Regions from separate parts of the Dactylosporangium cerinum genome, predicted to be linked through region 3. Evidence: riboswitches for the same ligand, from Rfam matches in the RefSeq annotation. Region 3 holds a riboswitch; each other region holds the start of a gene.

Region 1 (4,013 bases), on a different contig from region 3:
CGGCGCCGACAGCCAGGGCCTCGCGGAGCAGGTCCGCCGGGCGACGGCCGCGACGCCGGACCTGGCGCTCATCATCGTCGGCGCCAACGACCTCACCCACCTCGTCCCGGCGCAGCGGGCCGCGGCGCTGCTCGGGGCCGCGGTCCGCGCCCTGCGTGCCGCCGGCGCCGAGGTCGTGGTCGCGCCCGCACCCGACCTGAGCGTCATCCCGTGGGTGCCGCCGCAGCTGCGGGCGGCCGTCCGCGCCGGCAGCCACGCGCTGCAGCAGGCCCAGACCCAGGCGGCGCGCACCGCGGGCGCCCACATCGCCGACATCGGCCGGAGCGCGGCCGCGTTCGCCGCGGAGCCCGCCCTGTTCAGCCCGGACCGCTTCCACCCGTCCAGCGCGGGATATGCGGTGATCGCGACCGCCCTGACCCCCACCGTCCGGGCCGCCGCGGTGGCCCGGAGCGCGGCCACCTAACCGGGGCCTGCGAACCGGGCAAGGATGCAGCCAGGAATCCGGTCAGGAATCAAGAAGCGGCCCGGACCTGGGCGTTCCTAGGGTTACGGGCATGGAAAACGAACTGCTGGCACTCAAGTACCACCACATCACCGTGAGCGACTGGGATGCGTCGCTCGCCTTCTACCGGGACGCGCTCGGGCTCGAGGTGCAGAACGACATCGGCGAGGGTGCGGCCCGCTGGGTCACGCTGGGCGGCAAGGACCAGAACGGGCTGCAGTTCGTGCTGTCGCTGCCGCACGCCGGTCGCACCGAGGCCGACGGCGACGCCCTGCAGGAGCTGCTGTCCAAGGGCGTCCTGCCGATGATCGTCCTCAGCACCGACGACCTCGACACGGCGTTCGAGCGGGTCCGGGCCTCTGGCGCCGAGGTGCTGCAGGAGCCGATCGAGCGGCCGTGGGGCCCGCGCGACTCGGCGTTCCGCGACCCGTCCGGCAACACCGTGCGGATCCAGCAGGGCTGACCGCTTCGCCGGCTGCGTCAGTGCCGGAACAGGCGCACGCCGGTGCGCACGTGCGTGACGCCCAGCCGTTCGCACGCATCGAGGACCGAGGTCGAGCGGATCGAGTCGCCCGGCTCGGCGATGTACCGCACGCCGTGCCGGGCGGCCTCCTCGACGTTGTCGGGGAACGGCAGCGCACCGTCCGACACGAACGCGACCCCGTCGAGGTCCCGCAGCCACGCCGCCGGGTCGGGAATGGCCCCGACCCGGCGGAGCTGCGCCGCGACGCGGTCCTGCACCTTCGCCCCGGCTGCCAGGGCCTGGCACGACGGGTGGCGGCGCAGCCACCAGGTGGACACCTTGGCGCCGGCGAGTCGGGTGCAGTCGACCCGGGACTGCTGCCCGGCGCCGATCCCCAGGGCCATCCCGTCGCGCAGATACGCCACCGAGTTCGACTGGGTGTACCGGACCACGACGAGGCCGAGCAGCAGGTCGTCGACGGCCACGGCGGGCAGTCGCGGGTCGCCGAGCAGCGCCCGGGTCAGCGGCGCGGCGTCGCGGGGCTGGGTGAGGCGCAGCCCGTAGACGTCGCGGGTCTCCACCGCCGGCGGCTCGAACGCCGGGTCGGCCTCCACGACGAGGAACCGGCCGCCCTTCTTCGCGGCGAGGGTCGCCACCACCCCCGGCTCGAACCCGGGTGCGACGATGCCGTCGGACACGACCCGCCGCAGCAGGTCGGCCAGCTCCGCGTCGACGGGCCCGGACACCGCGACGAAGTCGCCGTAGGAACTCTTCGGATCGGCGTCCCTCGCCCGCACGTATGCACTGGTCAGTTCCCCGGTCTGGCCCGGATCCAGCTGGTACGTGTGCGCCATGACGTCATCGAGGCGACCCGCGGTCGCGGCGCCGGCCGGTGACACGTGCTTGAACGACGCCGCGACGGGTCGCCCGAGCGCCGCGGCGGCCTCCCGTACCAGCTGCCACGCCCCGGCGGCATCCAGGACGTTGATGTACGACGGTTGCCCGTGCACCATCCGCAACGGTTGCCGCTCGGGCTCGATCGGCACCGCGGTCGCCGCCGTCTGGTGCGGGTTCATGCCATAGCGCAGTTCCATGCCGCCTCCGAATCGCAGAAGTCTGCTTCCGGAGGCACCCAGGCGGTCGGCGCCACACCCTCGATCCGGCCGGGTCCCCGGTGGTGCTCCACCCTCGCCAGTACCCGGCCGAGGACAGCGTACCGAATCCCGTTGGCCTGAAGCGTCAACCGGTCGCCGGCGCCGCCCGGTGGTAGCGGCTCAGGACCGTGTCGCCGAGGTGTTCGGATGACCGGCATTCCAGGTAGGCGGGCGCGCACTCGGGGAACAGCCGCCGCCCGGTGCCGGCGATGGTGGGGAAGGTCAGGAGCCGGTACTCGTCGATCAGGTCCTCGGCCAGCAGCGCGTGCACGACGCTGAGGCTGCCGGCGACGACCAGGTCCCGCTCGGCCCGCTTGACCGTGTCGATGAGGTCGCCGTCGACGACGGACGAGTTCGCCCAAGCCGAGACGTCCGACAGGGTGTTCGAGACGACCAGCTTCGGCACGGCGTTCATCCGGGCCGCGAACGGGGTGTCGCGGTGCGGCCACAGCTTCGAGAAGGCCTGCCAGGTGGTGCGGCCCAGCAGCAGGGCTCCGTCGTCAAGGGTGCTGCCGAGGTGGAACTTGTCACCCGCGACCGTGGCGGGTCCGTGCCGGAACGCCCAGCCGCCGGTCGGTGTGCCGTCCCTGCCGTCGGGGTCGGACACGATGCCGTCCACGGTGATGAACTCGATGACGATGACGCTCACGATGATGTCCTTTCGGTCGGTGCTCGCCGGTACGTACCAGCGGCGCCGCCGGAACTCATCGCAGCCGGCGGAAATCGTCGGCGGAAATCTGGGCGGGCAGCTCGAACAGCTCGAACACGGCCGGGTCGGCGAACACGACGGTGCGCGCCACCCGGCCGCCGGCGACGCTGAAGACCTGCAGCGTGTGCGCCTGGAACCCGCCCTCGGGCTGCGGGGCGTACGCGGCGAGCGCCGGCTGCCCGTTGGCCGTGAGGTGCTGGACGGCCCACCCGGTGCCACGGATCCGGAACACGCGGTCCATGAACCGGCCGTAGTCGTCGCGGCCGCGGTACCACAACGGCACCGGCGGCATCTCCAGGATCGCGTCGTCGGCGAGCAGGCGGACCAGCGCCGGCACGTCGGCCGCCACGAACGCCCGCGCATACCGGTCGATGACCGCGCGGGTCGCCGGGTCGTCGGGCTCGGTGACCTCGTCGATCCCGCCGATGCCGGCGAGCGCGGCGCGGGCCCGTTGCAGCGCGCTGTTGACGGCCGGGACCGTGGTGTCCAGGTGCCCGGCGACCTCGGCGGCGCTGAAGTCGAGCACGTCGCGCAGCAGCAGCACGGCGCGCTGGCGGGGCGGCAGGAACTGCACGGCCGCCACCAGCGCGAGCCGCAGGTCGGTGCGCACCTGCAGGTCCACCCGGGCGTCCGGGAACGGCTGCAGCCACGCGACGTCGAACGCCGGGGTGAGCGGCGCCTCCAGATCGTCGGCGGGCGCGCCCAACCCCGACGGCAGCGGCCGCCGGGCCCGTCCCGCCAGCGCCGTCAGGCAGGCGTTGGTGGCGATCCGGTACAGCCAGGTGCGCACCGACGCCCGGCTGCTGTCGTAGGAGTCGCGGGCCTTCCACGCGCGCAGCATCGTCTCCTGCGCCAGGTCCTCGGCGTCGTGGAACGAGCCCAGCATCCGGTAGCAGTACGCGATCAACTCACCCCGGAACGGCTCGTACTCCACCCGCCCATCATGGCGGATCGCCGTCGGATGCAGCCGCGGCGGGCGCCGGCTTCCGGCTACGGTGACGCAGTCCGAGACACTTTTCCCGCAGGGGGCAGGCATGGCACGGATCGATCCGGTGGAGATCATCGCGAAGGTGAGCGAGGAGAACGGCAAGCAGCGGGCGTTCGAGGTCTGGCAGCACAAGGCAAGCAAGGCGGGCTGGCCGGTGACCGTCGAGTCCGCCGTGCTCGACCAGCCGGGGCCGGAGT
Region 2 (4,013 bases), on a different contig from region 3:
TTCCTGCGCCGCAAGTAGCACCCGGCGCCAACCCGTCCGCCCGGACACCGCAGGAAGGACCGGACCGACACGCCCGGTCCTCCGGGCTCCCGTTCGGCGGCGCCAACGTGCAGAAGTCGCCTGTCGACTGTTGCCCGGTTTCGTGCTTTTCGCGAGCTTCTTCTGCCGGTCGTGTCCGGCCTGCTGGTGATCGAAGGACGGTTCTGGTCGTGTGGATGGCCAGTTTCGTCCGTTGATCGTGGCGGCAGGATCGAACTGGGTCGGGTCGGTGGTTGGTGCGTGCCAGTGGCGGGGTCGGCGGGATCGGGTGCGCTGGCGCGCCTCGGGTGGTCGCGCTGCGTCGTCAGGGCGACGTGCCGAGTCGCCTCTCCAGGTGCCCGGGATCCTTCGGGTCCGTGGGAATCCAGCAACAACCCCGCGGGCCCGGCGCCCGATCCGGCACCGCCGAGGTCTGGATCAGCTTCGTCGCCTGCTTGCTTCTGCGCCGGGAGCGGATCTCCCCGGTGATCGAAGTCGCTAGCCGGCTGTCCGCACAACCCGTGCACGACTGCGATCACCACCACGCGGTGCTGGTGCGCGTCGCGGGGCCGGCGTCCACACACCCGGCGCCCCGCGCGGCGGCTCGCTGGTGCTCGAAGGACGGATCTGGTCAGGTTCGCGGCCGGATCCGTCCTTCGAGCAGGAGGGGTCAGTGCCAGCCGGGCATGGGGTACGCGGACAGCAGCTCGCGGACCTCGGCGGCGATCGTGTCCAGGGCCTGGTCGTCGTCCTTCACGGCGGCGTCGACGGCACGGGAGATCCAGTCGGCGACCTGGGGCATCTGCGCCTCGGTGAGGCCGCGGGTGGTGAGGGCGGGGGTGCCGATGCGCACGCCGGACGGGTCGAAGGGCTTGCGGGTGTCATACGGGACGGTGTTGTAGTTCGTCTCGATGCCGGCGCGGTCGAGGGCGCGGGCGGCGGGCTTGCCGCCGATGTTCTTGCCGGTGAGGTCGAGCAGGATGAGGTGGTTGTCGGTGCCGCCGGAGACCAGGTCGAAGCCGCGCTCCAGCAACGAGGACGCCAGCGCGCGGGCGTTGGCCACGATCTGGTGGGCGTAGACGCTGAAGGACGGCTGTGCGGCCTCCCGCAGCGCGACGGCGATGCCCGCGGTGGTGTGGTTGTGCGGGCCGCCCTGCAGGCCGGGGAACACGGCCTTGTCGATGGCCTTCGAGAAGTCAGAGGAGCAGAGCAGCATCGCGCCGCGCGGGCCGCGGAGCGTCTTGTGGGTGGTGGTCGTGATGACCGGGGCGTGGCCGACCGGGGAGGGGTGCGCACCGCCCGCGACGAGGCCGGCGATGTGCGCGATGTCCGCCACGAGCACCGCGTCCACCTCGCGGGCGATCTCGGCGAAGCGCGGGAAGTCGATGGTGCGGGGCAGGGCCGTGCCGCCGCAGAAGATGAGCTTCGGGCGCTCGCGGAGGGCGATGTCGCGGACCTCGTCGAAGTCGACGAGGCCGTCGGACCTGCCGACGGTGTACTGCACGGGCCGGAACCAGGCGCCGGTGGCCGACACGGGCCAGCCGTGGGTGAGGTGGCCGCCCATGGGGAGGGCCATGCCCATGACGGTGTCGCCGGGGGCGGCCAGGGCCATGTAGACGGCGAGGTTCGCGGGGGAGCCGGAGTACGGCTGCACGTTGGCGTGCTCGACGCCGAAGACCGACTTGGCGCGGGCGATCGCCAGCTCCTCGATCGGGTCGATGAAGCGCTGGCCCTCGTAGTAACGCTTGCCCGGGTAGCCCTCGGAGTACTTGTTGGTGAGGACGGTGCCGGTGGCCTCGAGGACGGCCTGGGAGACGTAGTTCTCCGAGGCGATCATCCGCAGCGTGTCGTGCTGGCGGGAGGCCTCGCGCTGGATGAGGTCCGCGAGGTCCGGGTCGGACGAGGTGATGGAGGGCAGGGCAGGCACATGCATGGGTGCTCCCAAGGCAAAGCCGACCGCGGCACCCAGGCGCGCGGTGCCAGCGATGCAGGAAGCTCCCCGGTGGTCGGTTCCACCTTGATGCGCCAGTCGCGGGTTCAACAGCGATGCTAGCCCACCAGCTCATGGAAAACCCGGGCCACTTCGGTTGAAGTGGCCCGGGTGATACATCACGGCACCTTGCGGTAGGCGCCGTCGCTGGCCGCGGTGGCCATCGAGGCGTACGCACGCAGCGCGGCCGAGACCGGCCGGGTGCGGTCCAGCGGCGTGTACGGCCGCTCGCGCTTCTCCTGGGCGACGCGGCGCGCGGTCAGCACGTCCTCGTCGACCACGAGGTCGATCGAGCGGTGCGGGATGTCGATCTCGATCCGGTCGCCGTCCTCGACGAGGGCGATCAGCCCGCCGCCGGCCGCCTCCGGGGAGATGTGTCCGATGGACAGGCCGGAGGTGCCGCCGGAGAACCGGCCGTCGGTGATGAGCGCGCAGGCCCGGCCGAGGCCACGGCCCTTCAGGAACGACGTCGGGTAGAGCATCTCCTGCATGCCCGGCCCGCCCTTCGGTCCTTCGTACCGGATGACCACCACGTCACCGGCGACGACCTGCTTGGCGAGGATGCCGTCGACGGCGGACTCCTGCGACTCGAAGACCCGGGCCGTGCCGTGGAAGACGAGGTTCTCGTCCGGCACGCCGGCGGTCTTCACGACGCAGCCGTCGGGGGCGATGTTGCCGAAGAGGATCGCCAGGCCGCCGTCGGCCGTGTACGCGTGCTCCTTGGAACGGATGCAGCCCTCGGCCGCGTCGGTGTCCAGGGTCGCCCAGCGGTTGGACGTGGAGAACGGCTCCACGGTGCGGACCCCGCCCGGCGCGGCGTGGAACAGCTCGAGCGCCGTCTCGCTGGCAGCACCCGAGCGGATGTCCCAGGACGCGAGCCAGCTGGACAGATCCGGAGAATGCACGCTGCGCACGCCGGTGTTCAGGAGACCCGCGCGGTTGAGCTCGCCCAGGATCGCGGGGATGCCGCCGGCCCGGTGGACGTCCTCCATGTGGTACTTCGGGCTGTTCGGCGCGACCTTCGACAGGCACGGCACCTTGCGGGAGATACCGTCGATGTCGGAGACGCTGAACTCGACCTCGGCCTCGCGGGCGGCGGCCAGCAGGTGCAGGACGGTGTTGGTCGAGCCGCCCATGGCCACGTCGAGGGCGACCGCGTTCTCGAACGCCTCCCGGGTGGCGATCGCGCGCGGCAGCACCGAGGCGTCATCACCCTCGTAGTACTGCTTGCACAGCTCGACGATCAGCGAGCCGGCCCGCTCGAACAGGGCCTTGCGGGCGCTGTGCGTGGCGAGGGTGGAGCCGTTGCCGGGCAGGGCCAGGCCGATCGCCTCGGTGAGGCAGTTCATCGAGTTGGCGGTGAACATGCCGGAGCACGAGCCGCAGGTCGGGCAGGCGGAGCGCTCGATCTCGCCGAGCTGCTCGTCGGTGACGGCCTCGTTGGCGGAGGCGATCATCGCGTCGATGAGGTCGAGCTTGGCGTGCACGACGCCCTCGATCGCGATGGTCTTGCCGGCTTCCATAGGGCCGCCGGAGACGAAGACGGTGGGGATGTTGAGGCGGAGGGCAGCGAGCAGCATGCCGGGCGTGATCTTGTCGCAGTTGGAGATGCACACGAGGGCGTCGGCGCAGTGCGCCTGCACCATGTACTCGACGGCGTCGGCGATGAGCTCGCGGCTGGGCAGCGAGTACAGCATCCCGCCGTGCCCCATCGCGATGCCGTCGTCGACGGCGATGGTGTTGAACTCCTTGGCGACCCCACCGGCCTCGGCGACCGCGTCGGCGACGATGATCCCGAGGTTGCGCAGGTGGACATGGCCCGGCACGAACTGCGTGAAACTGTTGGCGATGGCGACGATTGGCTTACCGAAATCTGCGTCGGTCATGCCGGTGGCGCGCCAGAGGGCGCGTGCGCCGGCCATGTTGCGACCAGAAGTGGAGGTTTTGGACCGCAGCTCGGGCATACTTGTGAGTCTGACACGTTCCAGATCGTGGGACCGGTTGA
Region 3 (4,013 bases):
TTCACGTGAAACGTACGCGTCAGTCATTGCGCCCTCGGTATCCGCGGTGACGACGGACGGGTGTGGTCGGGGAGACGGAGTGCTCCGTCGCTCTGACCTCATGTCGGCTCTCGTCTCGGCTTTCGCTTCGTCTGCAGCGGATTGTGAATCGGCTTTGGGCACGACCGGTTTTCCGCCCCGGCCGTAAACAGTACCGGTAGATGTGCGATCGACCTGCCCGCTGACGTGAAACTCCACCGTGCCGCCGCGTGTCGTACTGGACGGGTTCTCGGCGCGGGGCTGAGGAACGGGCCGAGCCGGCGGGCGGACCCCCCAGCCCTCCATTCCCTCGGCGCTGCGAGTCTCCGCCTCTGCTCTCGAATCAGTCCCCGGCCCCCGTGTTTCACGTGAAACATGAGGACTGGCATCGCCGTAGTCCGGGCTATCACCGCTGTCGCGCACCATGTCAGTCCCGTCCCGCTCGGAAAGATGTGCACTGTCGGCCGTCAGCGACGCGGTGCCCACCTCCGGAGCACCGCCCGACATGAAGTCTTGATTGGCCGCGGTGACCGGCGCCGGGAACGCAAGAACGGCGCGCGGCCAGCCTACGGCGCACAGGCGACCTGAGCTATGGCTCATCGGCGCGTCGTCAGGCTTGTCACTCTCACCTGGCCCCAGAAAGACCAAAAAGCCGTCGACTCGGCGGAGAAGACCGCCGAGTCGCTTCGCCGGCGCCATCGGCCAGCCGCTGCCACAGTTTCTGATGTCCATCGTCGAACCCCCGCGTTCCCCGTGTCCGGGGACGCTCGGCCCGCCCCCGGTTTACCGCCCGCGCTTGCCCTTCCGGCGTTGCGCGATTTCTCGTTCCCGCACGATCTCGACGACCGTCGTCGGCTCGGCGAGGACGGTGTCCCCGCACAGGCGTACCGACGCCGCACCCGCACCAAGCCGGCTCAGGGTCTCCGCATGCTCGGCGATCTCGGCCGCAGCGGAGGCTCCCTTGAGCGCGAGCAGTCGCCCACCGACGGCGGTGAGGGGAAGACACCAACCGGCAAGCCGGTCCAGCGGTGCGACTGCTCTGGCGGTGACGACATCGGCGAGGGGGAGCTTCCCGACGCACTCCTCGGCCCGCGCCCGGACCACTGTGGTCCGCTCGAGGCCGAGCGCCGTCACCGCTTCGGAAAGGAACGCGGTACGTCGTGCGAGCGGCTCGACCAACGTGACAACCAGGTCGGGACGAGCCACTGCCAGCACCATACCGGGCAGCCCGGCGCCGGAGCCGACGTCAACGACCGTGGCGTCCGACTGAATCAGATCGCCGAGGACGGCGCAGTTGAGGAGGTGGCGTTCCCAGATCCGAGGCGCCTCGCGCGGCCCGATCAGCCCTCTGATCACCCCGTCGGTGACGAGCAACTGAGCGAACCGCTCAGCCAACGGAAGCCGGTCTCCGAACACCTTCTCGGCAGCCGGCAACACCTCGAGCGGAACAGCACCATCCATGCACTCAAGCAAATCACGCCCACCCCGCCCGCCGGGCCGCCGGGCTCGGGGGGAGCGCCGTGCCTCTCAGGGGGAGCACTGTGCACAAGGTCTCGGGCCGCGACTGGTGCGCGGCCCGAGACCGATGTTTCACGTGAAACGGCACTCAGCGACAGCGCCGGCGATGGCGATGGCGATGGCGATGGCGCCGCGGGGCTTCACGAGCGTCGCGGGTTCACCTGTTCGCGGGGTTCACGTGTTCACGTGGAACGGAGCTCGGCGGCCGCGACAGCGTTGCGGAAGAGCATGGCGACGGTGGTGGGGCCGACGCCTCCGACCCGCGGGGTGATGGCGCCCGCAACGGCGGCGCAGGACTCATCCACGTCGGGCAGCAGCCGGCGACCTTCGTAACGGACACCGCCACCGATGACGACAGCGCCGGGCTTCACGTGGTCCGGCTGGATGATGCCGGGAACGCCGGCAGCGGCGATGAGAATGTCGGCTCGCTGGGTGTACCGCGGCCAGTCCGCAACACCGGTGTGAACCACGGTGACGGCGGCGTTGGCGGTCGGGCGCTTCTGCGAGAGCAGCATCGCGAGCGGCCGGCCGAGCGTCGCACCGCGGCCGAGGATCACGACCTCCCTGCCGCTCACGGGAATCTCGTAGTGCGCGAGGAGCGCCTCGATGCCGGCGGGCGTGCAGGGGAGTGGCCCGGGCATCCCCGCGGCGAGACGCCCGAGGTTCAGCGGGTGCATGCCGTCGACGTCCATGTCCGGGTCGACCCGCTGCAACGCCGTGTCGTAGTCGATGTGCCGCGGCGTCGGGTACTGGATCAGCAACCCGTGCACATCGGGGTCCGCGTTGAACCGGTCGATCACGGCGTGCAGGGCGTCCTGCGTAGCGTCGGCGGGCAGGTGCTCATGCGGCGACGCGAACCCGAGCTCCGCGGCCTGGCGCTGTTTGATGCGGATGTACCCCGCGCTCGCATCGTCATCGCCGACAAGAATCGTCGCGAGCGACGGGACAACGCCCCGCTCGCGCAGCTTTGCGACCCGGGTCGCAACGTCGGCCAGGATCTGCTCGGCGACGGGAGCGCCGGGCAGAAGAACAGCAGTGGTCGTGGACATAAGACTCCTCGACGTGAGGACCCAGGCGGTCGACCCTCACAACCCGAGCTCCCCGATGGTCCGTCCCATCCCGGTGCCGCCAGTCGCGTCTTCGCCCATTGTCCCCGATCCCCGGACCGTGCGCCCACGCGGGGACAAAGCCCAGGCAACCGAATCGGAGCACCGCGCCACGAGGTTCAAGCGGCCGCCTTCCCTCGCCCGGGTTCAGCGGCCGTCGATCACGTCCACGCATCACCCCGTGCCCAGCGACCGTTCCGCACCTTCGATCACGACCACCTCGATCGAAGACGCCCCACGGCCACCCGGACGACCAGCCCACGACCTCGATCACACGACCACCGGCATCGGTAGTGCCGGACCTGGCGCCGGGCATGCGGCGCTGTTGCCGGATTCCCACAACCCGAAGGATCCACGGGCACCCGACCCCGGAAGTCATTCCGACTGTCGCGGCCACCACCCTGCCGGACACCGTCCTTCACAGATCAAAGTCGCGGACCGAGCACATGGCCGGGCAGGTTGAACAGCACCGAGGAAGCCGCGTGGCCGAAGTGGTCCGCTTCAAGGAGCAGGTGCACCACTCCACAATCACGACTGCCGGACAGGAACCCAGCGGGCGGACATCTGCCGGCGGACACGACCAAGGTCTTGTCGAGCGGTTGCCGCATGCGCGGTGCCCGATCCGGAGCTGCCGAGGTTTGCATCAGGCTCGTTGCCCGCGTGCCGCGCCGGGGGAGCGGACCTCCCCGGTGATCAAAATCGCCGACCGGCTGTCCACGGCGGTTTCAGGATCTGGTTGCGACACCGCTGGTGAGGAACTCGTTGAGTTTCTCGGCGGGGGTTCATCTTCGCGGTCAGCTGGGCGATGACGTGTTCGCTGACGCGGCTGTCGGGCAGCGCGACGAGGAGCACGAACCGGGTCGCGCGTCCCACCAGGGTCGCGATCGCTGTCTCCCCGTTCCTGCCGATGAGCAGGTCACCCTCGCAATGACCCGGCACCGCCCGGTCCTCGGCCTCGGCCGGCCGGTCGCTGATGCTCAAGCGGTGTAGCGCAGCAGCTTCACCCAACGTTCGACAGCACCCGGAGTGGACGATCACCCCGGCGATCAAGCCACACGCCGACCAGGCGGACGAGCAGGACCGTCGCCGTCTGACGTTCCACCGGTTGATCGCAGTCGCCCCACGGCCGCCCGGGCGACCAAGCCCACGACTTCGATCTGCAAAGCTTCAAGACCGGAGTCACGGCGCCAAAGACCTCGACTCTGCACACCATCGAGAGCGCCACCGGCCGGACAGACGAAGGCGGGGCGCCCCCCAAGAGGGACGCCCCGCCAAACGGCAGAACAAAGGCCGACCGCCGTGAGGCGGAAACGACCGTCAGGCGACGGGCCGCACCACGATCCGCCGGGCCGGCTCGACACCTTCCGACTC

Evidence for each region. Region 3 has a riboswitch for ZMP and ZTP ahead of ACFPIJ_RS46830 (bifunctional 5,10-methylenetetrahydrofolate dehydrogenase/5,10-methenyltetrahydrofolate cyclohydrolase). Riboswitches for the same ligand answer to the same signal wherever they lie in the genome.
Region 1: it holds a riboswitch for ZMP and ZTP, as region 3 does, so the genes downstream of both, ACFPIJ_RS30000 (phosphoribosylaminoimidazolecarboxamide formyltransferase) here and ACFPIJ_RS46830 (bifunctional 5,10-methylenetetrahydrofolate dehydrogenase/5,10-methenyltetrahydrofolate cyclohydrolase) in region 3, are expected to answer to the same signal.
Region 2: it holds a riboswitch for ZMP and ZTP, as region 3 does, so the genes downstream of both, ACFPIJ_RS03215 (serine hydroxymethyltransferase) here and ACFPIJ_RS46830 (bifunctional 5,10-methylenetetrahydrofolate dehydrogenase/5,10-methenyltetrahydrofolate cyclohydrolase) in region 3, are expected to answer to the same signal.

What each region holds. Positions count from the first base shown of each region.
Region 1 is NZ_JBHSIU010000041.1:212,245-216,257, reverse strand. It holds gene ACFPIJ_RS30010 (GDSL-type esterase/lipase family protein) at 1-463, shown strand, start outside; gene ACFPIJ_RS30005 (VOC family protein) at 555-965, shown strand; gene ACFPIJ_RS30000 (phosphoribosylaminoimidazolecarboxamide formyltransferase) at 983-2,059, opposite strand; ZMP/ZTP riboswitch at 2,089-2,174, opposite strand; gene ACFPIJ_RS29995 (dihydrofolate reductase family protein) at 2,205-2,768, opposite strand; gene ACFPIJ_RS29990 (RNA polymerase subunit sigma-70) at 2,824-3,762, opposite strand; gene ACFPIJ_RS29985 (hypothetical protein) at 3,863-4,013, shown strand, end outside.
Region 2 is NZ_JBHSIU010000004.1:485,354-489,366, reverse strand. It holds gene ACFPIJ_RS03220 (hypothetical protein) at 1-18, shown strand, start outside; gene ACFPIJ_RS03215 (serine hydroxymethyltransferase) at 689-1,951, opposite strand; ZMP/ZTP riboswitch at 1,975-2,061, opposite strand; gene ilvD (dihydroxy-acid dehydratase) at 2,128-3,972, opposite strand.
Region 3 is NZ_JBHSIU010000070.1:144,339-148,351, reverse strand. It holds gene ACFPIJ_RS46840 (AAA family ATPase) at 1-441, opposite strand, end outside; gene rsmG (16S rRNA (guanine(527)-N(7))-methyltransferase RsmG) at 802-1,455, opposite strand; gene ACFPIJ_RS46830 (bifunctional 5,10-methylenetetrahydrofolate dehydrogenase/5,10-methenyltetrahydrofolate cyclohydrolase) at 1,719-2,585, opposite strand; ZMP/ZTP riboswitch at 2,598-2,682, opposite strand; partial or broken gene ACFPIJ_RS46825 (IS30 family transposase) at 3,473-3,623, opposite strand; gene ACFPIJ_RS46820 (Jag family protein) at 3,960-4,013, opposite strand, start outside.